Regions from separate parts of the Pallidibacillus thermolactis genome, predicted to be linked through region 1. Evidence: riboswitches for the same ligand, from Rfam matches in the RefSeq annotation. Region 1 holds a riboswitch; each other region holds the start of a gene.
What was found. A riboswitch is a leader RNA that binds a small molecule or an ion and turns the genes downstream of it on or off. The one in region 1 is predicted to bind S-adenosylmethionine.

Region 1 (7,276 bases):
ATTGGCTTAGCCGCACTAGCCCTCGGATGGATGCCAAATTTAGGGAAAGTCGTTTATATTTATTTAGCGTACTGTTTTACGGTCAACTACTTTGGTGCCATCGTTGATATACCGGAATGGGTTTCGAATATAGCGGTTCTAAGTTGGCTTCCGCAGTTACCGTTGGAAGAATTTGATGCATTAACATTTCTTACCATCACTGTTATCAGTATCATGTTAATGGTACTCGGATATGTTGGATACAGAAAACGTGATATGATGGAAGGGGTTTAATGGTTTGGATCCGATTGTTAGGTGGGCATTATTGCCCACCTTTTTTATATTATAAGAAAACGGACGTTAGAAAAGTAATTGACAAGTTTTTTACGAATAAATTGAACTCCTCAGGCATCAATGGCAGGGAAAAAGTCAATCCGCTTTATGGTAAATAATCATCCGCGAAAAGTAACACAATTTATAAATCATGAATGAAAAATAAAAAGTGAGAAATAATAGGACGTGTGTAAAATATGGAAAATCAGCAAAAGGAGATTGAAAAAATGGCCAATGTTAAACTAGCTGTTATTTTTTACAGTATGAGTGGGACGAATTTTCAATTAGCGAAATGGGCGGAAGAAGGAGCAAAAGAAATGGGCGCTGAGGTGAAGGTATTAAAAGTAGAGGAATTAGCGCCTGAATCGGTCATCCAGGGAAATGAAGCATGGAAAGCAACGGTGGAAAAAACAAAAGATGTCCCAGTTGCAACATCGGATGACATTGAATGGGCTGATGCTATTATCTTTAGTGTTCCAACTCGATTTGGGAATATGCCATCACAGATGAAACAATTTCTTGATATTCAAGGTGGACTCTGGGCCAATGGGAAAACCGTAAACAAAGTAGTCAGTGCAATGACTTCTGCACAAAATCCGCATGGTGGTCAGGAAGCAACACTTTTATCATTATATACTTCTATGATGCATTGGGGTGCCATCATTGTACCGCCTGGTTATACAGATCCCGTTATCTTTGGTGCAGGGGGCAACCCTTATGGGACAAGTGTAACCGTAGATCAAAATGGAAAAATGATCGGAGATGTAGAAGCCGCGGTCAAACATCAGGCCAAACGTACAGTGACCGTTGCAGAATGGGTCAAGAAGGGGAAACAATAATAAAAAAAGAGGCTAATCGATCTTGTCGATTAGCCTTTTTGCTATATTGATTGGACTAATTGAATGACTTCTTTTTTCTTGGATATCCAACAAGAATAGCACAAATACCGCTAATTCCAATAAGGATTGGATAGAAAGCGTATTGTAGGATGCTGACTGGCGATATTCCGGCAATGCTTGCTGCAACAAGTAATTGGGCGCCATATGGAAGCAGGCCTTGAATGGAACAGGAAAAAATGTCTAATAGGCTTGCTGTTTTCCTTGGTTCTATGCCATATTGTTCGGCAATCTTTTTTGCCAGTGGACCGGTAATTAAAATCGCAATCGTATTATTTGCCGTTGATAAATCGGTTACGCCAACAAGACCGGCAATACTAAATTCGACACCCTTTTTCGACTTAATTTTTCTTGTGGCCAGTTGAAGGAGAAAGTCGATGCCTCCATTAAATTTAATAACTTCCACCATTCCAGCAATTAGTATTGCGAGGAAGGCCATTTCATACATTCCTGCCATTCCTTCGCCAATCGTTTCTATAAGATTCATGATATGGTAACTACCATCTGCTAGGCCAACAGCTCCAGCGAGAACAATCCCTAATGCTAAAACTAAGAAAACATTGATTCCAATTAACGCTAAAACAATAACTAAAATATAAGGAACAATTTTGATCCAACTATAGCTTAAATGTTCCACTTGTGCGGTTTCACCTAGTGTAATCCATCCCAAAATTATACTCGTGACAATAGCTGCCGGCAGCACGATCCAAAAATTGACCTTAAATTTATCTTTCATTTCGGCACCCTGTGATCGTACAGCAGTTATTGTTGTATCTGAAATAAAGGATAAATTATCGCCAAACATGGCCCCGCCAATAATCGCTCCCATCACTAAAGCTACAGCAAAATCGGTTTGCTCACTTATCCCAACTCCAATGGGCGCCAGTGCAACAATCGTACCTACCGATGTTCCCATGGATAAAGAGATAAAACAAGCAATGATGAACAAGCCTACAATCAACAAGTTTTGCGGAACAAACGATAAAGCTAGGTTAACAGCAGAGTCTACGGCTCCCATGCCTTTTGCTACCGATGAAAAGGCTCCGGCCAATAGAAAAATGACCACCATCAACATGACATTTGAATTTCCTGCTCCTTGGCAAAAAATTTCTACCTTTTTTGCAAAAGGTTCTTTTCGATTCATTGCTATGGCCACAGCGCTTGAAATGGCGATGGCTACAATAACAGGGAAAATGTAAAAATCACCTGTAATAACCCCAGCACCAATAAATAAAACTAAAAACACAACAAATGGGATTAACGCCCAAGGATTTCCTTTTTTCATCGTACAACCTCCACAATTCAAATGGGGCACTTCGCCCATAATTACAAAAAGACCTCTTCTTGAAACAACAAGAAGAGGCCTTATATTTGTATCTATAAAACACCCTTCTTATCTTTCAAGTACAACTTGCTGGATTTGGCACAGCAACTTAGTTCCTAAGTTCCGCTGCCGAGATTTCATAGGGCCAGTCCCTCCATCTCTCTTGATAAGAAGAAAAAACTTTATTTTTTTATCACAATAAATAATAGATTACATGATTTTTATTTCTTTATCAATAATCGATGAATGGAAATTTTTTCTTTTGATGTCGAAGGTTGTTTATAAAGCTTGTAAATCATATGAAAAATGCAATGATTACTTTCTGGAAATCATAATACAGCTCCACAAAAGCGTTGATCTGTATTAGGTTAACATCACTTATTGATTCGATCTTCCTCACTTAAACCACTTACTTTGAAAACCTTCTGTTTGTTATCATATTTAGCAAGGAAGTTAAGATTTCGAGCGCTTTACAGATTTAGGAAATCTAGCCATGAATAATGTTTCAATAAAGCACCTTTTAATACATGTCGGAATTGGAAAGGTAGGCATAAAAAAAGTACCGTTCGCCATGATTCAAATCCACCTAAATAAAAATGTAACCTACAAAAGCAATATAGGTTACATTTTTATAATGACAGAAAGGTTCCTGAGCGTTATAACGGCTTTTTAAAAACATAACTAACTTTATCGTAGTTCATTTTCTTTTCATAAAAGCGATGGGCGTCTGCTCGTTGTAATCCTGATGAAAGAGCGACGGTGTCATAGCCATTTTCCTTTGACCAATGGTGTACATAATTTAAAAGTATTTTCCCATATCCTTTTGAACGACTGTTTGCATCGGTAACTAAATCACATACCCATATGAATCTTCCATAATATAAAGTAATCATTGGCATAAAACCTGTTACGGCTACCATTTTTTCGTTATCATATAAGGCTACTAGTCTATAATTCTCCTTTTCTGTTGCTTCTTGAACTAAAGTTAAATATTCCTCCTCACTTAAATGGGTCCGTAATTGTTTCATTATTGGATAGGCTTTTTTCCAATCTTGCTCGCTTGTAAGCTCTTGAATATCAATCGATTTTTCATTTGTCATTTCCTTTCATCCCCTTCTTTTTGACTTACACACCATTATAATTGAATCAGAACGAAATTTAATATAAATTTATAATTTTTTAAAAATATTAATAGAAATGCTAGTACAAAAGGAAAAAGGTTGGAAAATCCACCTTTCACCTTTGGATTGTTCCACATAGTCCCATATTGTTCGAAAAGGAAATATGTGTTAAAATAAAAACGTCCAATTTGATAAATAAATGTATAATTGTATACCATGTCCCGGTAGCTCAGCTGGATAGAGCACGCTCGAGTAAGCATCTTCGAATCAACAACAGCGTACCAATCGAACGGCATCTTGAATAAGCTTACTGAGATTGGGACGACCCAAAAAATATTGGATTAGAGTAGTAAAACAAATGAATAATTGTAATACCATGTCCCGGTAGCTCAGCTGGATAGAGCACGCTCGAGTAAGCATCTTCGAATCAACATCAGCGTACCAATCGAACGGCATCTTGAATAAGCTTACTGAGATTGGGACGACCAAAAAATTGAATTAGAGTAGTGAATAAATGTATAATTGTAATACCATGTCCCGGTAGCTCAGCTGGATAGAGCGACAGCCTCCTAAGCTGTAGGTCATGAGTTCGAATCTCGTCCGGGACGCTAGAACCCCCCTTATCCTTGTATAAGGGGCTTTTTATTTTGTTGAGTGGGGTAGATCCAACGGCGTGAATCCCAAATTCTTTTGAATTTCCACGATATCCATGTTAAACTGTCCAAAGAAAATATAGCAAAGCGTGGGATTTTTATGGAAAAAGATCCGAAAGCAAATGATAACGTCATTCCTTTTCCCCAATTAGAACTACGTTTACTTAATAAAGGACGACTTTGCCTTGAAGAAGGTAATGTGAAAGAAGCCATCGAATATTTAGAAGAAGCGAAACGGATCGATGACGAAAACCCTGAAATTTTATTTACTTTAACAATCGCTTATGTGCAACAAGGGAATTTTTCGAATGCCAAACTGATTTTAGAAGAAATGATGCGTTTTGGCATCGGGGACTACTTTGAAGTTGTCGAACTCTATGTCACTGTACTTTTTCAATTACATGAGTATAAAAAAATCAACACATTGTTAACAATGCTATTAGATGAAGAGCAAATCCCAGAACATAAACTTGATCAATATAGAGAACTACTGCAGTTAAGTCAAAAATTAGCGGATGAACAGAAGAAAAAAACGAATCGAGATCCAAAAGAGCTATTTAAAGGTGATTTTCAAAAGGTACTTCAAAATATTTTGGAGCTTGATTTAGAAGATGTTCACACATTTATCCATGAAATCGAAAGTTTTCTACGAGATGATTCAAAGGATGCCTTTGTTAAAACAATGATCATCAACGCATTAAAGGAAAAGGGATTTGAACGGAAAATACAAGTTCGGAAATTTAATAAATCGATCACATTAAATCCGTCTTCTTACTTTTCTGTTCAAGATGTACCGTTTTCCCGTGAAGTTAAACAGTATATTGAAAAAGCACTTCGTGATGATAATCCAAGTTTATTGGAAAATGCACTGACTTTATGTGAAAATTTCTTTTTTGCAATTTATCCGCTTGAAAAGGAAATGACCAACCCACTTCAATGGGCAATCGCAATTCTTGCTATAACAGCCTCTTATTTTGACCAAAATTTGGAAGAAATGGCGTTTATCAAGACGAATGCTGCGCATATTTCTGAAGCGGAAGTTGAAGAAGCGAAAGCCTTTGTGTTGCATGTTGAAGAACACTTTATGAAATAATCTGTAACTAGAATATAATGAAAAAATAATGTATGTTATAAATGTTTGGATATAGGATTTTCACTTAGATGTGTTGAAACATCTTAAACCTATGATATAATGATAGGGTTAGAATTTCTGTTCTTTTTTACATGCCTTGTGACCATTTTTTATGTACGATAGTTCTGTTTACTATTTTTTTGGACTTATTCTTACATATCGTCGCACAAGGTGTCATTACAAGAACAATATATAATATTGATAAATAGATGTTGGAGGGAAAACAGGTATGTCTGCAAAATTTGAAAAACTAGAAGGCAACCAAGGGAAATTAACTGTCGAAGTTGATGCAGAGACATTTAACAAAGCCCTTGATCAAGCTTTCAAAAAAGTAGTAAAACAAGTAAATGTTCCAGGATTCCGAAAAGGGAGAGTTCCACGTCCAATTTTCGAACAACGTTTTGGTGTTGAAGCATTATACCAAGATGCTTTAGACATCGTTTTACCTGAAGCATATACAAAAGCTGTTGAAGAAACTTCCATCGAACCAGTTTCACAACCTGAAATTGATATTGAACAAATTGGTAAAAATGAAGCTTTAATCTTTACAGCTGAAGTAACACTTAAACCTGAAGTGAAACTTGGCGAATATAAAGGTTTAGAAGTTGAAAAAGTAGACACAGAAGTAACAGATGAAGACGTTGAAAATGAACTTAAAGAACTTCAAAAACGTCATGCAGAATTAGTTGTTAAAGAAGATGAAGCAGCAGCTGAAGGCGATACAGTTGTAATCGACTTTGAAGGTTTCGTTGATGGCGAAGCGTTCGAAGGTGGAAAAGCTGAAAACCACTCCCTTGAATTAGGCTCTGGTTCATTCATTCCTGGATTTGAAGAACAACTAATTGGTGTTAAAGCTGGTGAAGAAAAAGAAGTTAACGTAACGTTCCCAGAAGAATACCATGCTGAAGAATTAGCTGGCAAAGATGCTGTTTTCAAAGTAAAAGTTCATGAAGTAAAAAGTTTAGAATTACCTGAACTTGATGACGAATTCGCAGTAGACGTTGATGATGAAGTAGAAACATTAGATGCTCTTCGTGAAAAAATTAAAAATCGTCTAAAAGAATCAAAAGAACACGAAGCAAAACATACAATTGAAAATGCGGTAATCGAACAAGCTGCTGAAAATGCAGAAATTGATGTACCAGAAGTTATGATTGAAAATGAAATTGATCGCATGATGAAAGAATTTGAACAAAGATTACAAGCACAAGGTCTAAACCTTGATCTTTACAAACAGTTCTCTGGTCAAGACGAAAGTGAACTAAAAGAACAAATGAAAGCAGATGCTGAAAAACGTGTTCGAGTAAGTCTAACTTTAGAAGCGATTGCGAAAGCTGAAAATATCGAAGTTACTGATGAAGAAGTTGAAAAAGAATTAGAAAAAATGTCTGAAACTTACAATCTTCCAGTAGATCAAATTAAACAAATTCTAGGTTCTACAGATTCAATTAAGGAAGACTTAAAATTAAACAAAGCAGTTGAATTACTTGTCGAAAACAGAAAAGAAGTAGAACCTAAAGAAGAAGTAACGGAAGAAGCTTAATAATAAACGTAAACGCAATTCAAACTTCGTTTTATGAACATGACAAACAAGGCGCGACATTTTTAGTTTCGTGCCTTGTTTTATCACATTAAGCACAATTTAAAATGTTGATTGATGTCCCTTTTAATATTTGACGAGCAAGTTGAATAGAATGAATTGCCACACAACTCACTTTCACATATAATAGTCATTAATTTAACTGTTTCATCGTTCACCTAGTTTTTACCTAATATGATTAAGAATCGTTTGTACAAACTATACATAATCAATCATAATCATTTTGTTTCCTATTTTT
Region 2 (7,276 bases), on a different contig from region 1:
GAAAGTATTCGCATTCTTCTCATTTTCCGTAATGATCGCTTCAGAATGATTTGTTCCGTAAGTATTAATATGTTCTATTGCTTCTTCCATATTGTTTACAAGTTTTACACTTAGATCTAAAGATAAATACTCCGTTGCCCAATCTTCTTCAGTAGCAAGGACAGCATCAGAATAAGCTGCTTTTACTTGTTCATCGCCATGGATCGTCACTTGATGTTGTGCTAATTTATCTAAAAGTTGTCTACCAAAATTATGAAACCAATTTTCATGAATTAATAAAGATTCAACAGCATTACAAACAGACGGGCGTTGTAATTTTGCATTTAGTACGACTTCTTCGACCATGGATGGTTTTGCTGATTCATCGATATAAATATGACAATTTCCAGCCCCAGTTTCAATAACCGGTACACTTGCTTCACGGACCACCGTTTGAATTAAGTTTTTACCTCCGCGTGGAATGAGTACATCTAAATATTCATTTAATTGGAATAATGCTTTTGCCGTTTCTCTTGAAGTATCTTCAATTAATTGAACAGCATTTACAGGGACTCTACTATTTTCTAATGCCGTATGAATTGACTTTACAAGCGCAATGTTCGATGATTTAGCTGAAGAACTTCCTCGCAAAATAATCGCGTTACCCGTTTTTAAAGCAAGGGTGGCCGCATCGATTGTTACATTCGGCCTTGCTTCATAAATCATGCCGATTACACCGATTGGAACTCGTCTTTTTTCAATATATAGACCGTTTTCTTTCGTGATCGTTTCTAACACATCGCCAATGGGATCTTGTAATTCTATTACTTGACGAATTCCTTCTACCATTGCCTTAATTCGGTCGGAATTTAACATAATTCGATCAAGCACCGCTTCAGATAACCCATTTTTCCGACCGGCTTCTAAGTCAACTTGATTGGCTTGTAAAATTTCTCCTTCATCTTCCAATAATTGTTTCGCAATCCTTTCTAAAGCCACATTTTTATCTTCTGTTCGTAAACTTGGCATTTTATAACTTGCCCTTTTTGCCAATCTCCCTTTTTCCAGTACTTCATTCGCCATTTGAATCTCCTCCCTAACGTTTTAATTGAACCCAATTATCGCGATGGATGACTTCTATTGCTGGTTCCTGAAATTCTGGCCCCTTTTCCTTTCGCTCCTCAATATGAGCACTTAACTCTTCTGATGAACAACTTACTTGTCCTTTACCGATAAGGCCATTTACCCCCATTACTTCAACAACGTCACCTTTTTGAAAAGCACCTCGAACTTTGAAAATACCGGGTGATAATAAACTTTTACCATGGTATAAAATCGCCTCAACGGCTCCTTGGTCAATATAAAGATGACCGGTTGATTCGGAATGAAGAGCAATCCATTGCCTTTTTGTGTTTATTGAAGTTTGACTTCGATTAACAATATAGGTCCCATCACCTTTTCCTTCCAATACATCCAATAATTTATTTCTTCCAAAACCTGTACCAATAAAGACGGAAACACCTAAGTATAGAGCTGTTTGAGCTGCAAGCAACTTCGACCTCATCCCACCGGTCCCTACTTTCGAACCATTTTCATCAGCATGTTGGAACAAGTCTTCAGTTATTTCTTCAAGAAAATAAAACTTTTTTGCCTTTGGATTTGTTCTCGGATTGCCATCGTAAAGTCCATTGATATCCGTTAAAATGATGAGCCGATCAGCATGAATAAACCCACTTACAAGACTTGATAACATATCGTTGTCACCAAAGGTGAGCTCATCGACCGACACCGTATCATTCTCATTGATAATCGGTAAAATCCCTCGGTCAAGCAATTCCGATATCGTTGCAAACGCATTTTGATATCGTTTACGGTTCGAAAAGTCAGAGCGGGTAAGCAAGATTTGTGCAGCTGTAATGTTATAAGCTTGGAATTTTTCCATATATGTTTGAATAAGCAACCCTTGCCCTACACTTGCAGCTGCTTGTTTTCCTTTTAATGTAACAGGACGTGCCGGGTATCCTAAACTTTTAAACCCTGCGGCCACTGCACCCGATGACACGAGAATAACTTCATGATTCTCTTTACGAAGGGCAGCAATAGCTTCAACATGATCGTTTAACTTTGCATAGTCAATTTCCCCTTTTTGATTGGTTAGTGAACTACTTCCTATTTTTACAACAATTCGTTCCTTAGACATATGAAATCCCTCATCTTGTTTTTATCTTAAGTTAACAATCTATTTAATATTAAATAAAAAAGCCCTCTCATCCTGCATTGACAGGACGAAAGAGCTTATCTTCCGCGGTACCACCTTCATTGGGTGATCAAACACCCCACCTCAAATCTTTAACGCAGATTAACGCCCATGTTTGCATGGGACTCGGAAGGTAGGTTCTGCAAGTTGACTATGACGGAATCTTTCAGCCTCCGGATTCCGCTCTCTGCCATAGCAAGCACTGCATACTAGTCCTTCGTTAACGTTCGAATATTATTGAATATATTATGGGACGAAAAATATAAGTTGTCAATATTATCTTATTGATTTTTTCGACAAATCCGTGAGTGGTATCAAGTTTACATAATAACAACGGACAATAAGTTCATTATCCAATTTCTGAATCGTTTCTTGGAAACTTCTTCTTCGGAATAATAAACGTAGACTTTAATGATGAAACAAAGGTATGATAAATTAGAAATTTTAAATATGTAGGTGATGTAATTGCAACCAATAATCGATGTTCACATTCATTTCGATCAATACACATTAAAAGAACAACAAGGAATAATGAAAGAAATGGAACACTATCAAATTCATAGCTTAATATCGGTATCAACGAATCTTTCTTCTGCTGTTGAAAATTTAGCATTATATCAAAAAGATGAAAGGATCAAACTCGCCTTTGGTTATCATCCAGAACAACCCTTGCCAACCGATGAAGAACTGGCAGATTTGATTCAATTCATGGATAAAAATCATCAAGCTATGGTTGCCATCGGAGAAGTCGGACTCCCTTATTATACAAATGTAAAAAGTCTTGAAGGCTATCTTGCATTATTGGAGGAATTTTTTAAACTAGCTGTAAAATGGAATAAACCTGTTGCACTTCATGCGATTTACGAAGATGCTCCAATCGTTATAAATTTATTGGAAAAATACTCCATCCAAAAAGCCCATTTTCACTGGTTTAAAGGGGATACCAAAACCATTCAACAAATGGTTGAAAATGGTTATTTTATATCTTTTACTCCCGATTTAGCTTACGAACACGAAATCCAAAAAATCGCAGCCACATATCCCCTATCATTAACGATGGTTGAAACCGATGGACCTTGGCCCTTTGAAGGACCATTTCAAGGACAAAAGACCCATCCAAAAATGATACATGAAACCATCCGTTATTTAGCAAAAATCAAATCGACACACGTTGATGAAGTCTACAGACAGTTATACAACAACACCATCCTTTTTTATTCGATTTTTTAGTACTTTAGCACCGTAATAAATTTTTCAAAAAATTTGTGTTGACTTTTTGTAATGAACTATTTAGAATAAACATAAAATTTAACCAGTTAAAAGTTAATATTTTTACAATCTACTCTTATACAGAGAGGTGGAGGGACTGGCCCTGTGAAGCCTCGGCAACCATTGGAAAGATCCAAACGGTGCCAATTCCAGCAGGTTTGAAATGACAAACCTGAAATATAAGAGGGATTGTGATATATGAAAATATTCTTTTCGTACATCACATGACCTCTTATTTTAAGAGGTCATTTTATTTTGGAGGTGATGTACAAAAATCTATGAACTTAAACTTTCTTTTTTTAATTAAAAAATATTTAGAGGTGATTGGAAAATGGCGATTGAAAAATTTAATGTAAAGGCTACATGGAAGGAAAAATTATTAATTGAAACGGAAGCAAGAGGTCACAAAGTCATTGTTGATGAACCAGTTTCATTAGGTGGTACTGATCAAGGATCAAACCCTGTTGAACTTGTTCTTTCTGCTCTTGGTGCATGCCAGGCAATTGTTATCCAAACTTATGCGAAACAATTTGGGATCAACATTGAGGATCTTAAAATTGAATTGGAAGGTGAACTTGATACGGACGGTTTTTTAAATAAATCCGATGTCCGACCTGGATATTCTCATATTGAATCAAAATTTGTGATTTCAACAGATGCTCCAAAAGAAAAATTAGAAACATTTATTCAGTTTGTGGAAAACCATTGCCCTGTAGGTGATACGATTAAAAATCCTGTTCATTTAACTTCAAAAATTGTCGTTGAAAAACCTGTTAAATAAAAAAACAATCTAATACCAAGTAATCAGATATGGCTACTTAATTTTAAAAATGGAAAGGGTGTCATGATGGGTAAACAAATACATTTAAATGGATTCGTTCAAAATTCTCCGTCCCCACATTCAACTGGACTATGGAAACATGAAAAAAATCATAGCCGCTATCATAACCGGTTGTCTTACTGGGTTGATGTTGCTCAAACATTAGAAAAAGGGAAATTTGACGCTGTTTTTATTGCCGATGTTTTAGGAACATATAGCGTGTATCAAAACAGCTATAAACCTGCTGTAAAAAATGCAGTCCAAATTCCAGCACATGATCCTTTACTACCGATTTCAGCGATGGCACTAGCCACAAAACATATTGGGTTTGCTGTGACGATTTCAACGACCTATGCACAACCTTATGCATTAGCACGTCAACTCTCAACATTGGATCATTTAACGGAGGGAAGAATTGGTTGGAATATCGTTACCTCTTATTTAGAAAGTGAAGCAATTAATCTTGGCCTTAAAAGTCGACTACCCCATGACCTTCGTTATGAAAGAGCAGATGAATTTTTAGACGTGGTCTATAAACTATGGGAACATAGTTGGGAAGATGATGCTGTCACACTTGATATCGCACAAGATGCGTTTGCAGATCCAGACAAAGTTCATGAAATAAACCATGAAGGGGCATTTTTCTCCGTGCCTGGACCGCACATTGTAGAACCTTCGCCACAGCGTACGCCGGTTTTATTTCAAGCTGGTGCTTCACCTAAGGGGAAACGATTTGCAGCAAAACATGCAGAAGCTGTATTTACAAAGCATCATTCACTCGATGCATTAAAAATATACTCAAATGATATTCGTACACTAGCTAAGGAATACGGTAGAAATCCAGATGATATAAAAATATTCCCGCTCGTTTTACCGATTGTTGGTTCTACAGAAGAAGAAGCAATTGCAAAATATGAAGAATTGAAAAGCCATGTTAGTTACGAAGGTACACTTGCATTATTATCCGGTCATACCGGCATTGACTTTTCAACTTACAATCCAGATGACTATATTGTAGATATGGAAACGCAAGCGATGCAGGGAAACCTTGATCTTTACGGAAAAGATCCGAATAAAAAATGGACTTTACGAGAAGCTGTATTAAATCATGGACTAGGAAACGGAACAGTTAAATTTATAGGTACACCTGAGCAAATTGCCGATAAGCTTGAACAGTGGGCAACAGAAGGTGATGTCGATGGCTTCAACATTGCTTTTGCCTATTCACCAGGTACATTCAGAGAATTTGTCGATTATGTCGTTCCTGAATTACAAAAACGAGGAATATATCGTAAAGAATACGAAGCTGGAACATTACGAGAAAATTTATTTGGAAAAGGTCATGTATACTTACCTGACAACCATCATGCAAAAAAATTGAGTCTCGCTGTCAAGTAAATGCCCACTCGACAAGTAGGTCAAAAATCGGTTAAATTTTGCGTAAACGGAGGGTGTCCATGAACGTATTAGAATTATATATATGGATAGGTATGACGATCTTTGTCTTGATTATGATTCTATTAGGTTACCTTGGTGGTCGAGGTACAAAAAATATTGATGATTTTGCGATTGGCGGCGGTCAACTCGGCCCAGTCCTTTTAGGGCTGGGATTTGCTGCCACATATCTAAGTGCCGCTGTATTTTTAGGTTATCCAGGTTGGTCTTATGAATGGGGCTATGCCAATCTATGGCTGATGTTAGCGATATTTGGTGGAGGGCCGATCGGCGCTCTATTAGTAGCAAAAAGGGTGCGAAAGATAAACACAAAGCAAAAATCTTTATCTTTACCAGATTGGTTAGGCGATTACTATAATAGTGACATTTTAAGAGTAGGTACAGCACTTCTCCTTTTGTTTAATATTTTTTATATCGCTGCTCAGTTTGTTGCTGGAGCAAGAGTGTTTGAGTTCACAATGGGGTTATCTTATCATACAGCGCTTACTTTAATTGCTGCCATTGTCATAGTTTACGTCTTCATTGGCGGAACGCTTGCTGACTTATATACAGATGCTGTTCAAATTATAATGATGACACTGGCTGGGATCATCATTTTTATATCAGGTATAGTTCACTTTTGGGAAGGAAGTATTACGAATACTTTTGAGGTGATTACGGAAAATCTAAACGCCCAAAATCCAAATTTAGTTGGCATTTTCAATCCGGAATCACCCTATTTTGATTCCATTTCTGCCGTAATTGGAGCAATCCTAATTCAAGCAGCCTTTGCTGCAACTGCCCCACAGTTATTTAATAAAGTATTAGGATTAAAAAATGAAAAAGACATCGGCAAAATGATACTCGTATATGTATTAGTGATGTTCTGTTGCGTTGTCACTTTATTTGGTGGGATATATAGTCGCGCAGCCTTTGGTGATAACATCGAGGTTAGTGATATGGCATTAATTGAATACATTATTCAATTTTTCCCTACGATTATCGCTGCTTTTATGTTAATTGTCATCTTAGCTGCTGCCCTTTCAACAACAGATGGCTTATTTGTATCCATTTCGACTGTATTTGCCAATGATATTTTTCTAAAAGTATTCGTACGACGAAACATTATTAAGATCAATGACAAAAAAGCACAGCAAATTGCAATCCGAATAAGTAGACTTGCAGTATTAGCTATTGGAATTGTGTCTTATCTCATCGTATTAAATCCGCCGAAATACATGGGAGATCTCTTATGGATTGGTGTATCGGGGATTGCTGCAGGAACGGTCGGACCGGTTCTTTACGCCATCTTCGGTAAGAAGAAGCCTTCCCCACGGGCTGCGGAATTATCGATGATCATTGGTCTTGCATCTTATTTCATTCTCTATTTTGGAAAAATAGAAAAAAGTACAATGGCGGCTGGAGCTTGGGCGACATTAATCGGCATTACCGTCATGTTTATTCTCGCAAAATATTTCAAACAACCACAACTAGAAATACCTTCTCAAAAAGATGCC
Region 3 (7,276 bases), on a different contig from region 1:
GCATTAAAAGATATTCATTTTGAAATTGCTGAAGGAGAAATAGCAGCGTATATAGCTCCAAATGGAGCAGGTAAGTCAACTACAATTAAACGATTGACAGGACTACTACCTTCAGGTGGTCAGGTATCTGTAAAAAATCTTAATCCATTTAAATATAGAAAACAACTTGCTCAGATTACAGGAGTCCTATGGGACAAAGAAGTAATTTGTGGTGGGATTTTCCCTTAAAAGATTCTTATGATATGTTAAGAATAATAATACAAAAGAAAATATGAAGAGTGGTCAAAATATTTAATTGAGACAATAGGGATAGAAGAATTATTATCACAGCATGTTCGATTACTTTCTTTAGGACAAAGGATGAAAGCAGAAATAGTATCTATATTTATACAGAAACCAGAAATAGTATATTTAGATGAGCCTACAATAGGATTGGATGTCGCAACGAAACAGAAAGTAACTGATTTTCTTATGCAAATTAGACAAATTGATTTGCCTTGTTTGTAATTATTTTTTAATATCTGTACATGAATAGCAGTCATTACTGTTTTATTGAAATACGTTTAATAACTTTTGTTTTTTATACTCAACTATATACGTTGAATAAGCTATATAACTAATTGTTACGAAAGGAAGATATGTTATGGAAAATAAGTACAAGGAAAAAAAGAAAATTAATATGATCATTTCTATTATTTTTATATTAATTGGAATCATTACTATAATAAGGCTACTTGGAAAATAGTAATATCAAATGCCAATCCCCTCTATTTCCACAAAAATGTTACTTCAAGACATAACAACGTTTTAATTTAAATCTTTAGTAAGATTATTGGATCCGATAAAAAATGTATACACCTTCATTGACTTCATATTTTTCTATTATTTCGGTAAACTATCATAATTGTGCCAAAAAAGTTACAAGAAAAAATTCATTATTCTATCCAATGTACATACATTTCTTTGGTGGCATCAGCTCATTTATCCACGGCTAAAAATAAGGGAATATATATCTTTAAATGGTTCTTTCTACCTAAATTTCAAAACGGTAAAGAAGTATTGAAAGTTATATCGTTACAATTTCTTGTGAATATTGTGCCAACATTTACCAGTGTAAATTTCATGCTGTCTAGTCTATTATTCTTAAAATTTTTTAAAAAAATAAATTGACATGAACACTGTTATCCTTTACTATTAATTCCAGCATAAATAAAGTCTATCTCCATCTTATTAATAACCGCTGAGACGAGGGGTCAATGATGCGGTGGCAAACCAGTTTTGTTCATATGAACAAACAAATATGGGTGCCCAACCTGAGCGCAAAGCTTTGAAAAGTTTTGCGAACAATAAGAGGATAAGCAGCTGATATTAATCGAAGCTTTCCTTAGGTTGTTGGGGAGAGCTTTTTTTGTGCCATAAATATAAAATTGGAAGGAATGGTTAATGTTGGCAGAAAAAATTTTGTTTACGTCTGAGTCTGTTTCAGAAGGACATCCTGATAAAATCGCAGATCAGATCTCAGATGCAGTATTGGATGCTGCATTAGAACAGGATCCGTATGCAAGGGTGGCCTGTGAAGTCTTTACAACAACAAATACAGTAATCGTAGGAGGAGAAATTTCTACGACTGCTGATTTAGATATTGAAAAGATAGCACGTGAAACTCTATTAGAAATAGGATATACAGATGATAGATTTGGAATTGATGGTCGTACTTGTGATATTCAGGTACTTGTTCATACTCAATCTCCAGATATTGCAATGGGGGTTGATCGTTCAAGCGATACCATGGCCATTGGGGCAGGAGACCAAGGAATTATGTTTGGATATGCAACGGATGAAACTCCGTCTTTAATGCCGCTTGCGCTTGAACTAGCCCATACACTAGTGAAGAAAGCATCCCAATTACGTAAAAGTGGAGAATTTAAATGGGCACGTCCAGACATGAAATCGCAAGTTACGATTGACTACACGATTCAAGATCAACCGAAGATTGACACCATATTAATGTCCGTTCAACATGATGAGGATTTTGATGAAGATGTATTCAAAACCTTTGTTATCGAAAATATCATTAAACAAACAGCACGAGAATTTAACTTAAATGATTCATTCCGAATTTTGATTAATCCGACAGGGCGTTTTGTTGTTGGTGGTCCGCATGGAGATACTGGTTTAACTGGGCGAAAAATTATAGTTGATACGTATGGCGGTGCAGCAAAACACGGTGGTGGTGCTTTCTCTGGAAAAGATTGTACAAAAGTTGACCGTTCAGCAGCCTATGCTGCTCGATATGTTGCTAAAAATATTGTGGCAGCAGGTCTAGCTAGGAAATGTGAAATTCAGCTTTCTTATGCGATAGGAGTTAGTGAGCCGATTAGTATTTCAGTTGATACATTTGGAACAGGAACCGTTCCACATGAACAATTACTAAAAGCAATTCGCGAAGTTTTTGATCTAACACCAGCTGGTATTATAACAATGCTTGATTTAAGAAGACCACAATTTAAACAAGTAGCCGCATATGGTCATTTTGGAAGAGAAGAATTGGATGTGGCCTGGGAAAAAACAGATAAAGTAAATGAACTACGGGAAGCAGTAGCTCAGTTTGAACTAAATGGGGTTGGCCAATAATGAACGAGGTAAAGGAGTTTTCCACGCAGAGAACGTCGCACATTAGTCAAGAGCAAATGCCATTATTTAATGCACTCGTTAATTATGCCAATAGTGATGTGGTCCCATTCGACGTTCCCGGACATAAAATGGGCGCAATGATGAATCCATTGAAGAAGGCATTAGGGGAAATGGCGTTAAGAATGGATGTTAATTCGATGAAAGAACTAGATTTACTCAGTCATCCAAAATCCGTTATTAAGGAAGCCCAAGAATTAGCTGCTGAAGCTTTTGGTGCAGACCATGCGTACTTCTTAGTGAATGGAACAACGGTAGGAATACAAGCTATGATTATGGCAGTCTGTAAGCCAAATGAGAAGATCATCGTGCCTAGAAATGGTCATAAATCCGTCATGGATGGGATTATTTTGAGTGGGGCCAATCCGGTATTTATTCAGCCAGAAGTAGATTATCATTTTGGTATTTCCCATGGGGTATCGGTTGAAAATGTGGATAACGCAATTAAGGCGCATCCAGATGCAAAAGCACTTTTAATAACATATCCTACTTATTTTGGAACGATGACTGATTTAACAAAAATTTGTACAATCGCCCATGAACACGATATAACCGTTATTGTCGATAGTGCACATGGCGCACATTTGAATTTTGTTGAAATGGTTGACCCGATTTCGGCTGGCGCTGATGCTGTAACCATTAGTATGCATAAAACTGGGGGCTCTTTAACCCAGAGTTCATTATTATTGTTAAAAAAGAATCGGATAAAACCAGAAAAAATTCAAAAACTGTTAAGTATGCTTCAATCCACAAGTGCGAACTATCTATTAATGAGTTCATTAGATGTAGCAAGAAGAGAACTGGTTCTATATGGAAAAGAACGATATCATCGCTTAAAGCCAATTGTTGAAAAGGCGATACGTGAAATTGAGTCGGAAACCCATTTTGAAATATTAAAGGATGAGTATGTTTCGAAACATTTTCACCAAACCCATGATTGGACAAAATTGGTTATTCGAGTGAATGGGATCGGTTTAACAGGTTTTGATGTTTACACATTATTAAAGAAAAAATATGGGATACAAATGGAACTAGCAGAAGGATATGTTGTCATGGCAGTCATCACAAGCTCTGATACGGAATATTCGATTGGAAAACTCGTTTCTGCCTTGAAATATATTGATAATAACTATGGGGAAAAAATGGTCGTTATGTCTCCACATGTCACTACTGATCAAGTTAATGAGTTGATTTTGAGTCCAAGAGAAGCCTTTTATTGTGAACATGAGCAGCTTGCAATCGATGACTCGATTGGTAGAGTCAGTGCAGATACATTAATGATCTATCCACCAGGAATCCCACTTGTAATTCCAGGAGAATTAATATCGCAAGAGGTAGTGAAACAGTATCATTATTACAGACAATTAGTCGGTGATGTTTTAACAGAAGCAAAAGAAAAAAATTATATTACAGTAGTAAAGGAGAAGATATAGATGGGGTTAGCATTATCGACATTAGGAAGACATGTATTAGTTGAGTTTTACGGTTGTCCAAGTGAAATTATTGAGAATAATAAATTAATCGAAAAAGTTATGAATGAAGCTGCAGATTACGCAGGAGCAACAATTGTAGAATCGGTATTTCATCATTTTAATCCGTATGGTGTATCAGGTGCAGTTATTATTGCCGAGTCACACTTAACCATCCATACTTGGCCAGAATATGGGTATGCTTCTGTTGATATTTATACTTGTGGAGATTCAGTCAGTCCATGGAAGGCGGCAGAATATTTAAGTGAAAAATTAAAAGCAAACAGGACTGAATCATTTGAAGTACCTCGAGGAATGGTCGATAAAATTAAACAATTTGCTGAACGTGATATTAAAGAAGTCACAGTTAAATAAGTTGAGGAGAGGGAGTTTAATTATGAATTGGTATACTGAACAATGGAGTAACGATTGTAAGTTTTCGATTAAATATAATAAAGTTTTGCATAGCGAAAAAAGTGCCTATCAACAAATTGATTTTTACCAAGGCGATGAGTTTGGAACCTTCTTTACCTTAGATGGATTGATGATGGTGAACGAAAAGGACGAATTTATTTATCACGATATGATTGTCCATCCAGCCTTTGCAACAAATCCGTCAATTAAAAAAGTATTAATTATTGGCGGTGGTGATGGTGGAACTGCCCGTGAAGTACTTCGTTACAAGACAGTAGAAGAAGTTGTTATGGTAGAAATCGACGAACGTGTTTTCCGTTTATGTCAAAAGTATTTACCAATAACAGCAAAAGGAGTGGAAGAGGATAGCCGAATGCAGCTTCGTTTTGAGGATGGATTGGCATATGTGAAAAATGCTCCAGATGAATCTTTTGATTTAATTATAGTGGATTCGACTGACCCAATATCTGTCGGCGAAGGATTGTTTACAACCGCTTTCTATCAAGAATGTTATCGAGTTCTGAATAAAGACGGTATTTTAATTAACCAGCATGAATCGCCATATTTTGCAGAAGATGCGTCACATATGAGAAGAGCCCATAAAAAAATTAAAAGTATCTTCCCTATTGCGAAAGTGTATCAATATCATATGCCAACTTATCCTTCTGGGCATTGGCTTTTTGGTTTTGCTTCTAAAACCTATGATCCTATTAAAGATATTCAAGCAGAAGAATGGGAAAAATTTGGTTTGAAAACGAAATATTATAATACTGATTTACACGTAGGATCATTTTGCTTGCCAACGTATGTGAAGGAGGAACTGGAGCGAGATGAATAAACCATTAAATGTGAGCACTTTTATTGGCTGTGAAGAGACGTATGAAAAAGCAGATGTCGTATTGTTTGGTGTCCCATTTGATGGTACAACCAGTTTCAGACCAGGAACCCGTTTTGCAATGCAAGCCATTCGAACAGACTCATACGGATTAGAGACTTACTCTCCATACTTAGATAGAGACTTGGAAGAAGTATCAGTCTTTGATGGAGGAGATTTGGAATTACCTTTTGGTAATACGAAAAAGGTTCTCAATCAAATTCTGGAATATAGTCGAGAGGTTGTTAAAGACGGGAAGAAATTTTTAATGGTCGGTGGCGAGCATTTAGTGAGTCTACCTACTATTCAAGCAGTCTATGAAAAATATCCAAATTTACACGTGATTCATATTGATGCCCATACTGACCTTCGTGACGAGTATTTAGGAGAAGAGCTTTCTCATGCGTCGGTTATTCGTCGTTGTCATGATTTTCTTGGAGATGGACGCATTTTCCAATTCGGTATCCGTTCCGGTATGAAATCGGAATTTGAATGGGCAAAAAAACATACGTATTTGGAACGTTTTTCGCTTGATACATTAAAGGAGCAAATTGAAAAACTAAAAAATGTCCCTGTATATGTAACGATGGATTTAGATGTTCTTGATCCTGGAGTTTTTCCTGGAACAGGCACTCCTGAACCAGGCGGTATTACGTATCGGGAACTATTGGATGCAATCATGCATTTACAACAATTACAACATATGGTAGCAGCGGATATTGTAGAACTTTCTCCTCATTATGATCCATCTGGTGCTTCTACGGCTATTGCATGCAAAACAGTAAGGGAAATGTTACTAACGCTTGCAAAATAAATAATGGTCATCTTAGCAGAAGTTAACTCTTTCGTTAGAGTTCTTCTGCTTTTTCTATAGGTTATTTAAATTGTTAGTGGCAAATATTAAACTGAAAATAATATATATTTGGTTATTCAATATACATTTATGGCAAAATTGAATGGGAAGGAAATATGAGCAATGTGTTTTACAAAAGAATTTTTGAAGAATTAATTATAGCGCGGGCTTTCCATATTTAAAATAGAAGTGAGGGACATTAATGGTATATTTATTAGTTGGCATAGCAGGAGCATTAGGTGCGATGGTTAGGTATATCATTGGCTTAGTATTGTTTACCAATGCCATGTTCCCAATGGCAACTCTAATCATAAACCTTATCGGAAGTTATTTGTTAGCATGGTTTACGACCAATCTGTTCCAAAGAATTGAAGTTTCTCCTGAGTTAAAAACTGCTATTGGAACTGGTTTTGTTGGTTCCTTTACAACATTTTCAACATTAAGTGTTGAAACAATAAATTTATTTAGAAATGGATTGATCTATATGGGGATTCTTTATATTCTTTTCAGTTTATTTGGAGGGCTCTTGATGTGTCGATTAGGTTATAAACATAGTGTAAAGGAGAAAATGTTATGATGGGCGTCCAAATTTTATTAATTGGGATTGGAGGATTTTTGGGGGCAATCGCCCGTTTTTTGATCAGTCAAATAAAATATCATAAACGCCCCAACTTTCCGATCGGTACATTTACTGTGAACGTAACAGGTGCTTTTTTATTAGGAATCATTACAAGTATAAAAGCTGATATGTTGATTACGCTTTTGATAGGAACAGGTTTTTTAGGTGCTTTTACTACCTTTTCAACAATGAAATTAGAAATGCTACAGTTATATTTTAAGAATAACAAAAGGCATTTCCTATTTTATATCCTATTAACTTATGGCGGCGGACTCGTATTAGCATATCTCGGGTTCTTAATTGGTACTATATATTTAGTTTGAATTTAGCCCAAATCAGGTTTAAGCTGCTGTCCA
Region 4 (7,276 bases), on a different contig from region 1:
TCATCAGTGAAGTTATAGGAACGTTCGTATTAGTGCTCGGGATTTTCGCAATAGGAGCAAATGAGTTTGCTAATGGTTTAAATCCTTTCATTGTAGGTTTTCTGATTGTTAGTATTGGGATGAGTTTAGGTGGTACAACAGGGTATGCTATTAATCCTGCAAGGGATTTTGGTCCGAGATTAGCACATGCTTTATTACCAATTCCAAATAAAGGTAAGTCAAATTGGGGTTACGCTTGGATTCCGATTGTAGGTCCAATTGTTGGAGCATTATTAGCAAGTGTATTTTATAATTGGGCATTTCAAAGTCAATTTTTAGCCGGCTCATGGTTTGTTTTGATTGGAAGCGCTATTATTTTTGTTGTAATATATGCAATAACAAAAAAGAATTCAGTTGAAAAAAGTGATATTAACATAGTTAAATAAGTATAGTTTTATAATTTAAGCATAGCCATATTATAAATCATAAAAAACGTATAAACGTTATGAAATATGAAAGTAGTAGATAAGTAGTATTATAGAGATGGGAGAGAAATCATAATGGAAAAATTTATGTTAGCGATTGACCAAGGTACAACAAGTTCACGGGCAATTTTATTTAATAAAAAGGGAGAAATCGTTCATATTGCACAAAAAGAGTTTACCCAACATTTCCCGAAACAAGGCTGGGTGGAGCATGATGCCAATGAGATATGGGGATCAGTTCTATCTGTTATTGCTACATGTTTAGCTGAGTCCAATATTAATCCTGAACAAATAGCAGGAATCGGTATTACGAATCAGCGGGAAACAACGGTTGTATGGGATAAAAATACGGGAATGCCTGTTTATCATGCGATTGTTTGGCAATCACGTCAAACAGAAGGAATTTGCCAAGACTTAAAAACGGCTGGTTATGAACAAACAATTAGAGACAAAACGGGATTATTAATCGATCCTTATTTCTCTGGAACGAAGGTAAAATGGATTTTAGACAATGTCGAAGGTGCAAGGGAGAAAGCGGAGAAAGGTGACTTGTTATTTGGTACTATTGACACTTGGTTAATTTGGAAATTCTCTGGTGGTAAAGTTCATGTAACCGATTATTCCAATGCATCACGCACATTAATGTATAATATTCATGAGCTTAAGTGGGACGATGAGCTTTTAGATATATTATCCGTTCCATCATCCATGCTTCCAGAAGTTCGACCATCCTCTGAAATTTATGGATATACAGTTGATTATCATTTTTTTGGACAAAATATTCCAATTGCGGGCGTTGCCGGTGACCAGCAAGCTGCCTTATTTGGTCAGGCATGTTTTCAACCTGGAATGGTAAAAAATACGTATGGAACAGGCTGCTTTATGTTAATGAATACAGGAGAAAAAGCAATCCAATCGGAACACGGTTTGTTAACCACGATTGCTTGGGGAATCGATGGTCGTGTTGAATATGCCTTAGAAGGAAGTATATTCGTTGCTGGGTCTGCCATTCAATGGTTGCGTGATGGATTACGTATGTTTAAACATGCTGGGGAAAGTGAAGAATACGCTACAAGTGTTGAATCAACGGAAGGTGTATATGTAGTCCCAGCTTTTGTAGGTTTAGGTACACCATATTGGGACAGTGAAGCTCGTGGAGCGATTTTCGGACTAACAAGAGGAACGACAAAAGAGCATTTTATTCGTGCAACCCTTGAATCATTAGCGTACCAAACAAAAGATGTATTAAATGTCATGGAGAAAGACGCAAAAATTCCTGTTAAGTCTTTACGGGTTGATGGTGGAGCAGTCGCTAATAACTTTTTAATGCAATTCCAAAGCGATATCTTGAATGTTGCGGTAGAAAGACCTTATGTAAAAGAAACTACTGCCCTCGGTGCAGCATATTTAGCAGGATTAGCTGTAGGTTATTGGGAAAATCAAGACGAAATTGCGAGACAATGGAATCAAGAAAAAGATTTCCAACCAAGTATGACGGAAGAAGTTCGTAACGAGCTTTACAAAGGTTGGAAAAAGGCCGTTAATGCAACAATGGCGTATAAATGATAAAGTTATTTAGTTTATAGTTGAGAAGGAAAGGATGGGTCCCATATAAAGTCTCTTTTGGGCCCACTTTTTTATATATTTATATCGCAACTAAAAAAATAAAAATTTAGCATTGACTTTTGATTGTTGAAATAATATATTATTAATTAATTTATTAAATAATTAGATTTTTAAAGTAATAGATAATTAAATAAAATCTTCTTATCAAGAGAGGTGGAGGGACTGGCCCAATGAAACCTCGGCAACGGGCATTTTTGTACCGTGCCAAATCCTGCAAGGTTTTTACCTTGGAAGATAGGAAGAGGTCTTATAATTATGATGCATTTAAACCTCTTCTTATTTCAGAAGAGGTTTTTTTAATTTAAAAAACATCAGTATTTGTACAACGTTTCCCATAACGAAATAGAGAAATCGATTAGTAAAAAATTTAGAACTTATTCATTTGTATAAAGGAGGATTATCCGTGATTGAGTTCATTAATCTTGAGAAGGAATATAAAAGTAAGGATAAGACAGTTCATGCTTTAAAAAATATTAATCTTAAAATTAACAAAGGAGAAATATTTGGAATTGTTGGGTATAGTGGTGCAGGGAAAAGCTCCCTACTCCGATGTGTAAATTATCTTGAGCCTCCTACATCTGGTCAAGTAATTGTAGATGGACAGGACTTAACTCAATTAACTGAAAAACAAATTAGAGAAGTAAAACGAAACATAGGTATGGTTTTTCAACATTTTAATTTGTTAAATTCAAAGACAGTTTATGCTAATGTAGCAATGCCACTTATTCTAGCTAAAAAACCGAAAGAAAGAATACGTGAAAGGGTTATTGAGTTACTGGAGTTTGTTGGTTTAGCAGATAATCTTAATGATTATCCTGATCAATTGTCAGGTGGACAAAAGCAACGTGTCGGTATTGCAAGAGCTTTAGCTACACAACCATCTATTTTACTCTGTGATGAAGCCACATCAGCACTGGATCCTCAGACAACAAGTTCCATTCTTCAATTATTGAAAAAAATTAATGAAGAATACAAAATTACGATCTTAATGATCACCCATGAAATGTCAGTTGTAAGTGAAATATGTGACCGAGTCGCAGTGATGGAATCAGGAAAGATCATAGAAGTAGGTACTGTATTTGAAGTATTTTCAAAACCAAAGACAGAAACTGCAAGGAAATTTGTAAGTACAGTAATGAATGATCAATTTCCTCCATCAATCAAAGAAATTTTAAAAGAGGGAAATCGTTCGAAAAGTATTTACCAAATCCGTTTCTTTGGTCAGCAAACAGAAAGCCCCCTTATTTCACAAGTGGCCAAAAAATTCAATGTCGATATAACGATCTTGTTTGGTAATGTTACAGAATTACAAGGGCAATCTTTTGGTAACTTGATCATTGAATTTATTGGTGATGATATAGAGATTCAACGAGCTATCAATTATTTGAATCATCAGCAAATACATCTAAAGGAAGTGACAAGTCATGCTAGTTAATGGAGAGCAAATTATTGAGGCATTAGTTGAGACGATACAAATGGTTAGTCTATCTTTATTATTCTCTGTTTTACTAGGATTGCCTCTAGGGATTTTCCTTTTTGTTACACGTAAAGGTCAAATATTAGAGAATATCCCAATATTTACTGTGCTTAATGGAATTATTAATATTTTTCGTTCGATCCCATTCATTATTTTATTGGTCGCTATCATACCGCTTACTAGATTAATCGTGGGTACTTCTATTGGTACTTCTGCAGCAATTGTTCCACTTGTCTTTTATGCTGGTCCTTACATTGCAAGATTAGTTGAAAGTTCACTTTTAGAAATAGACCCGGGGGTACTTGAAGCTGCAAAAGCGATGGGAGCAACTCCATTACAGACTATATTTCGATTTCTACTTCCAGAAGCACTAAGTTCATTAGTCGTAAATATAACAATTGCTACTATTGGTTTGATTGGAGCTTCCGCAATGGCAGGTACAGTTGGCGGAGGTGGAATTGGTGATTTGGCAATTACCTATGGTTATCAACGGTTTGACACTGTCACAATGGTGATAACAGTTCTCATTTTAATTATTATGGTGCAAGGAATTCAATCCTTAGGAAACATATTGTCAAGAAAAATTAGAAGAAGATAATGACAGAATTGGAGGAAACATATATGAAAAAAATACTAGTTGGTATATTCATTTTATTCATTGTTTTATTTACAGTTGCTTGCTCATCCGATGATGAGACGAAAAAAGTAAAAGTAGGAATTAGTGGGACTGACACGAGACAATGGGATTATGTAGCTGAAAAGGCAGCTAAAGAAGGAATTGAAATTGAAATTGTATCATTTAATGATTATGTTCAGCCTAATACTGCCCTTGCTGAAGGGGAATTAGACGCGAATGCTTTTCAAACCATTGCTTATTTCAACCAATTTATTGATGAACATAATTTAGATTTAGTACCAATTGCAACAACAGTTCTTGCTCCTATGGGACTTTATTCAGAAAAATATGAAGATGTAAAAGATATACCTGAAAATAGTACGATTGCGATTCCAAATGATGTATCAAATGGGGGAAGGGCGTTACTATTGTTAGAAGAAGCTGGGCTCATCAAATTAAGAGATGGGTATGATGGTAATTTAACAAATCTTGAGACCGATATTGTTGATAATCCTTTAAACTTAAAACTTGAACAAATGGTCGCTGCACAAACACCAAGGGTACTTCCAGATGTTGCTGCCTCTATCATCAATAATGGAATTGCCATTGATGCTGGATTTAACCCTGTTAAGGATTCCATTTATCTTGAAAGTGAAACAGCAATTAACTATTTAAATATTATTGCTGTACGTGCGGAAGATAAAGATAATCCAACTTTAAAAAGAATTGCAGAGTTATTCCAAGAAGAAGACACCGCTACATTTATTAAAAAAGAATACGATGGAGCATTAATTCCAACTTTTGTTCCGTTAGATAAAATAGGATGGTAAAAATCTATTACAGAGAAACAATGAAATAAAAGGGGTGGTCTCAGTGAAAGCAGTAAAAACAAGTTTAGTAGAAAAAATAAAAGAAAATATTGAAAAAAATAAAGAGCTTTATATTTCTACAAGCCATAAAATCCATAAAAACCCAGAAATTGGAAACCAAGAATTTTTTGCATCTAGTTTATTAACGGAATTACTAGAAAATGAAGGTTTCTCAGTCACAAAGGGAGTAGCAGGACACGATACAGCTTTTATTGCAAAGAAAACATCAAATAAAGCAGGTCCTACTATAGCATTTTTAGCAGAATATGATGCCTTACCTGGTCTTGGTCATGCTTGTGGTCATAATATTATAGGGACGATGAGTACAGCAGCTGCAATTGCATTAAGTAAAGTTCTTGAAGAAGTAGGTGGGGAGGCAATTGTATTAGGAACGCCTGCAGAAGAAGGTGGACCGAATGGTAGTGCGAAGGGAAGTTTTGTAAAGCATGGATTAGTCGAAGGGATCGATGCGGCATTGATGATTCATCCGAGTGGTAAAACTAGTTTAACGTCGCCATCTCTTGCAGTTGATCCTCTTGACTTTGAATTTTTTGGGAAATCTAGTCACGCTGCATCTGCACCACATGAAGGGATAAATGCACTTGATGCAGTTATTCAATTGTTTAATGGAATTAATGCACTTAGACAACATGTAACAGATGATGTCCGTATTCATGGAATCATAACCCATGGCGGTGATGCACCAAATATTATACCTGAATATGCAAAAGCTCGATTTTTTATACGAGCTTCCACAAGAAATCGTTTGAATGGAGTAACAAAACGTGTTAAAGCCATTGCAGAAGCTGCGGCATTGGCAACTGGTGCGAAAGTAAAAATTACAGCTTTTCAAAATGAAGTTGATAATTTGTTATTAAATGATCGCTTTAATAGAGTTTTTCAAGAAGTTATTGAAGAACTTGGGGAGACGGTTCATGATCTAAAACAAGGTATAGGTTCGACTGATGCAGGTAATATTAGTCAAGTTGTTCCGACCATTCACCCATATATAAAGATTGGGCCAGATGATCTTGTGGCTCATACAGATGAATTTAGAGAAGCAGCAGTATCTGAAAGAGGCGATTATGCTCTTATTACAGGTGCCAAAGCTCTTGCTTTAACAGCTTTACGTTTAATATATGAACCAAATATTTTGGCTGAAATAAAAGCTGAATTTCAACAAAGAAAAGAGCTAGAAAACTTTCATTAAAATTTTATTAAGGAATCTGTCTTCATTAAAAAGGATGGATTCTTTTTTTTTGTTAAGATCAATCCCTTTTTGAACTATGATATGATATAGAAGAAGTTTTTATATAATAAAAGAAAATTTTAAATATATATCGAGAGGATGACTCCCATGATTTTAAAAACAAAAACGAAAACCTATCATTTATTGGAACGAACCTATATTATGGGAATCTTAAATGTAACGCCAGATTCATTTTCCGATGGTGGAAAATATACAAGTCTTGAAAAAGCTTTAAGTCATGCGATGAATATGGAAAAAGATGGTGCAGATATTATTGATATCGGTGGTGAATCAACAAGACCAGGTCACACCCCGCTTTCAACGGAGGAAGAAATCGAGCGGGTCGTGCCTGTTATACAAGCTGTTCGAGACAAAATAAGTATCCCAATATCGGTAGATACATATAAAGCAGAGACTGCGCGAGCCGCATTGGAAGCAGGTGCAGACATGATAAATGATATTTGGGGTGCAAAAAAAGATCCTGAAATTGCAAATGTGGCGGCCGAATATGATGTTCCGATTATTCTAATGCATAATCGCAAAGAGGAAGAGGCTCATTATTCGAACATTATTGATGATATGAAAAGAGATTTAGAGGAAAGTATTGATATTGCCTTAACGGCAGGAGTTAGGAAAGAAAATATCATTCTTGATCCAGGTTTAGGATTTGCTAAATCAATGGAAGAACATTTGTATGTTATGAATCATTTGGAAGAGTTTCATACTTTAGGTTATCCGATTTTACTTGCTACTTCCCGTAAACGATTCATTGGTCATGTGCTTGATTTGCCACCGGATGAACGAGATATTGGAACGGGGGCAACAACTTGTCTTGGAATTACGAAAGGAATTCAGATGATGCGGGTTCATAATGTTAAGTTAAATGTTGAGTTAGCGCGGATGATGGATGCGATGTTAAGAGCGAAATAAAGAGAAGTTTTAAGGGGATGATATGAAAAAGTATCAAGAACATCC

Region 2: linked by a shared signal. The riboswitch ahead of OEV82_RS12750 (OsmC family protein) and the one ahead of OEV82_RS00065 (Na+/H+ antiporter NhaC family protein) in region 1 are both predicted to bind S-adenosylmethionine.
Region 3: linked by a shared signal. The riboswitch ahead of metK (methionine adenosyltransferase) and the one ahead of OEV82_RS00065 (Na+/H+ antiporter NhaC family protein) in region 1 are both predicted to bind S-adenosylmethionine.
Region 4: linked by a shared signal. The riboswitch ahead of OEV82_RS03195 (methionine ABC transporter ATP-binding protein) and the one ahead of OEV82_RS00065 (Na+/H+ antiporter NhaC family protein) in region 1 are both predicted to bind S-adenosylmethionine.

What each region holds. Positions count from the first base shown of each region.
Region 1 is NZ_JAOUSE010000001.1:10,424-17,699, forward strand. Features, by position in the region: gene OEV82_RS00050 (ABC transporter permease) at 1-273, shown strand, start outside; gene OEV82_RS00055 (hypothetical protein) at 273-431, shown strand; gene wrbA (NAD(P)H:quinone oxidoreductase) at 540-1,151, shown strand; gene OEV82_RS00065 (Na+/H+ antiporter NhaC family protein) at 1,207-2,493, opposite strand; SAM riboswitch class I at 2,599-2,705, opposite strand; gene OEV82_RS00070 (GNAT family N-acetyltransferase) at 3,189-3,632, opposite strand; tRNA gene OEV82_RS00075 (tRNA-Arg) at 4,188-4,261, shown strand; gene OEV82_RS00080 (tetratricopeptide repeat protein) at 4,407-5,399, shown strand; gene tig (trigger factor) at 5,668-6,981, shown strand.
Region 2 is NZ_JAOUSE010000047.1:8,269-15,544, forward strand. Features, by position in the region: gene OEV82_RS12735 (glutamate-5-semialdehyde dehydrogenase) at 1-1,062, opposite strand, end outside; gene proB (glutamate 5-kinase) at 1,076-2,179, opposite strand; gene OEV82_RS12745 (TatD family hydrolase) at 2,702-3,466, shown strand; SAM riboswitch class I at 3,579-3,691, shown strand; gene OEV82_RS12750 (OsmC family protein) at 3,837-4,286, shown strand; gene OEV82_RS12755 (LLM class flavin-dependent oxidoreductase) at 4,350-5,723, shown strand; gene OEV82_RS12760 (sodium:solute symporter family protein) at 5,783-7,276, shown strand, end outside.
Region 3 is NZ_JAOUSE010000076.1:1,764-9,039, reverse strand. Features, by position in the region: partial or broken gene OEV82_RS16225 (ATP-binding cassette domain-containing protein) at 13-507, shown strand; SAM riboswitch class I at 1,225-1,353, shown strand; gene metK (methionine adenosyltransferase) at 1,444-2,634, shown strand; gene OEV82_RS15275 (aminotransferase class I/II-fold pyridoxal phosphate-dependent enzyme) at 2,634-4,124, shown strand; gene speD (adenosylmethionine decarboxylase) at 4,125-4,535, shown strand; gene speE (polyamine aminopropyltransferase) at 4,558-5,412, shown strand; gene speB (agmatinase) at 5,405-6,262, shown strand; gene crcB (fluoride efflux transporter CrcB) at 6,504-6,878, shown strand; gene crcB (fluoride efflux transporter CrcB) at 6,875-7,243, shown strand.
Region 4 is NZ_JAOUSE010000005.1:47,231-54,506, forward strand. Features, by position in the region: gene OEV82_RS03185 (MIP/aquaporin family protein) at 1-425, shown strand, start outside; gene glpK (glycerol kinase GlpK) at 540-2,030, shown strand; SAM riboswitch class I at 2,229-2,331, shown strand; gene OEV82_RS03195 (methionine ABC transporter ATP-binding protein) at 2,494-3,525, shown strand; gene OEV82_RS03200 (methionine ABC transporter permease) at 3,515-4,165, shown strand; gene OEV82_RS03205 (MetQ/NlpA family ABC transporter substrate-binding protein) at 4,189-5,013, shown strand; gene OEV82_RS03210 (M20 family metallopeptidase) at 5,048-6,262, shown strand; gene folP (dihydropteroate synthase) at 6,410-7,231, shown strand.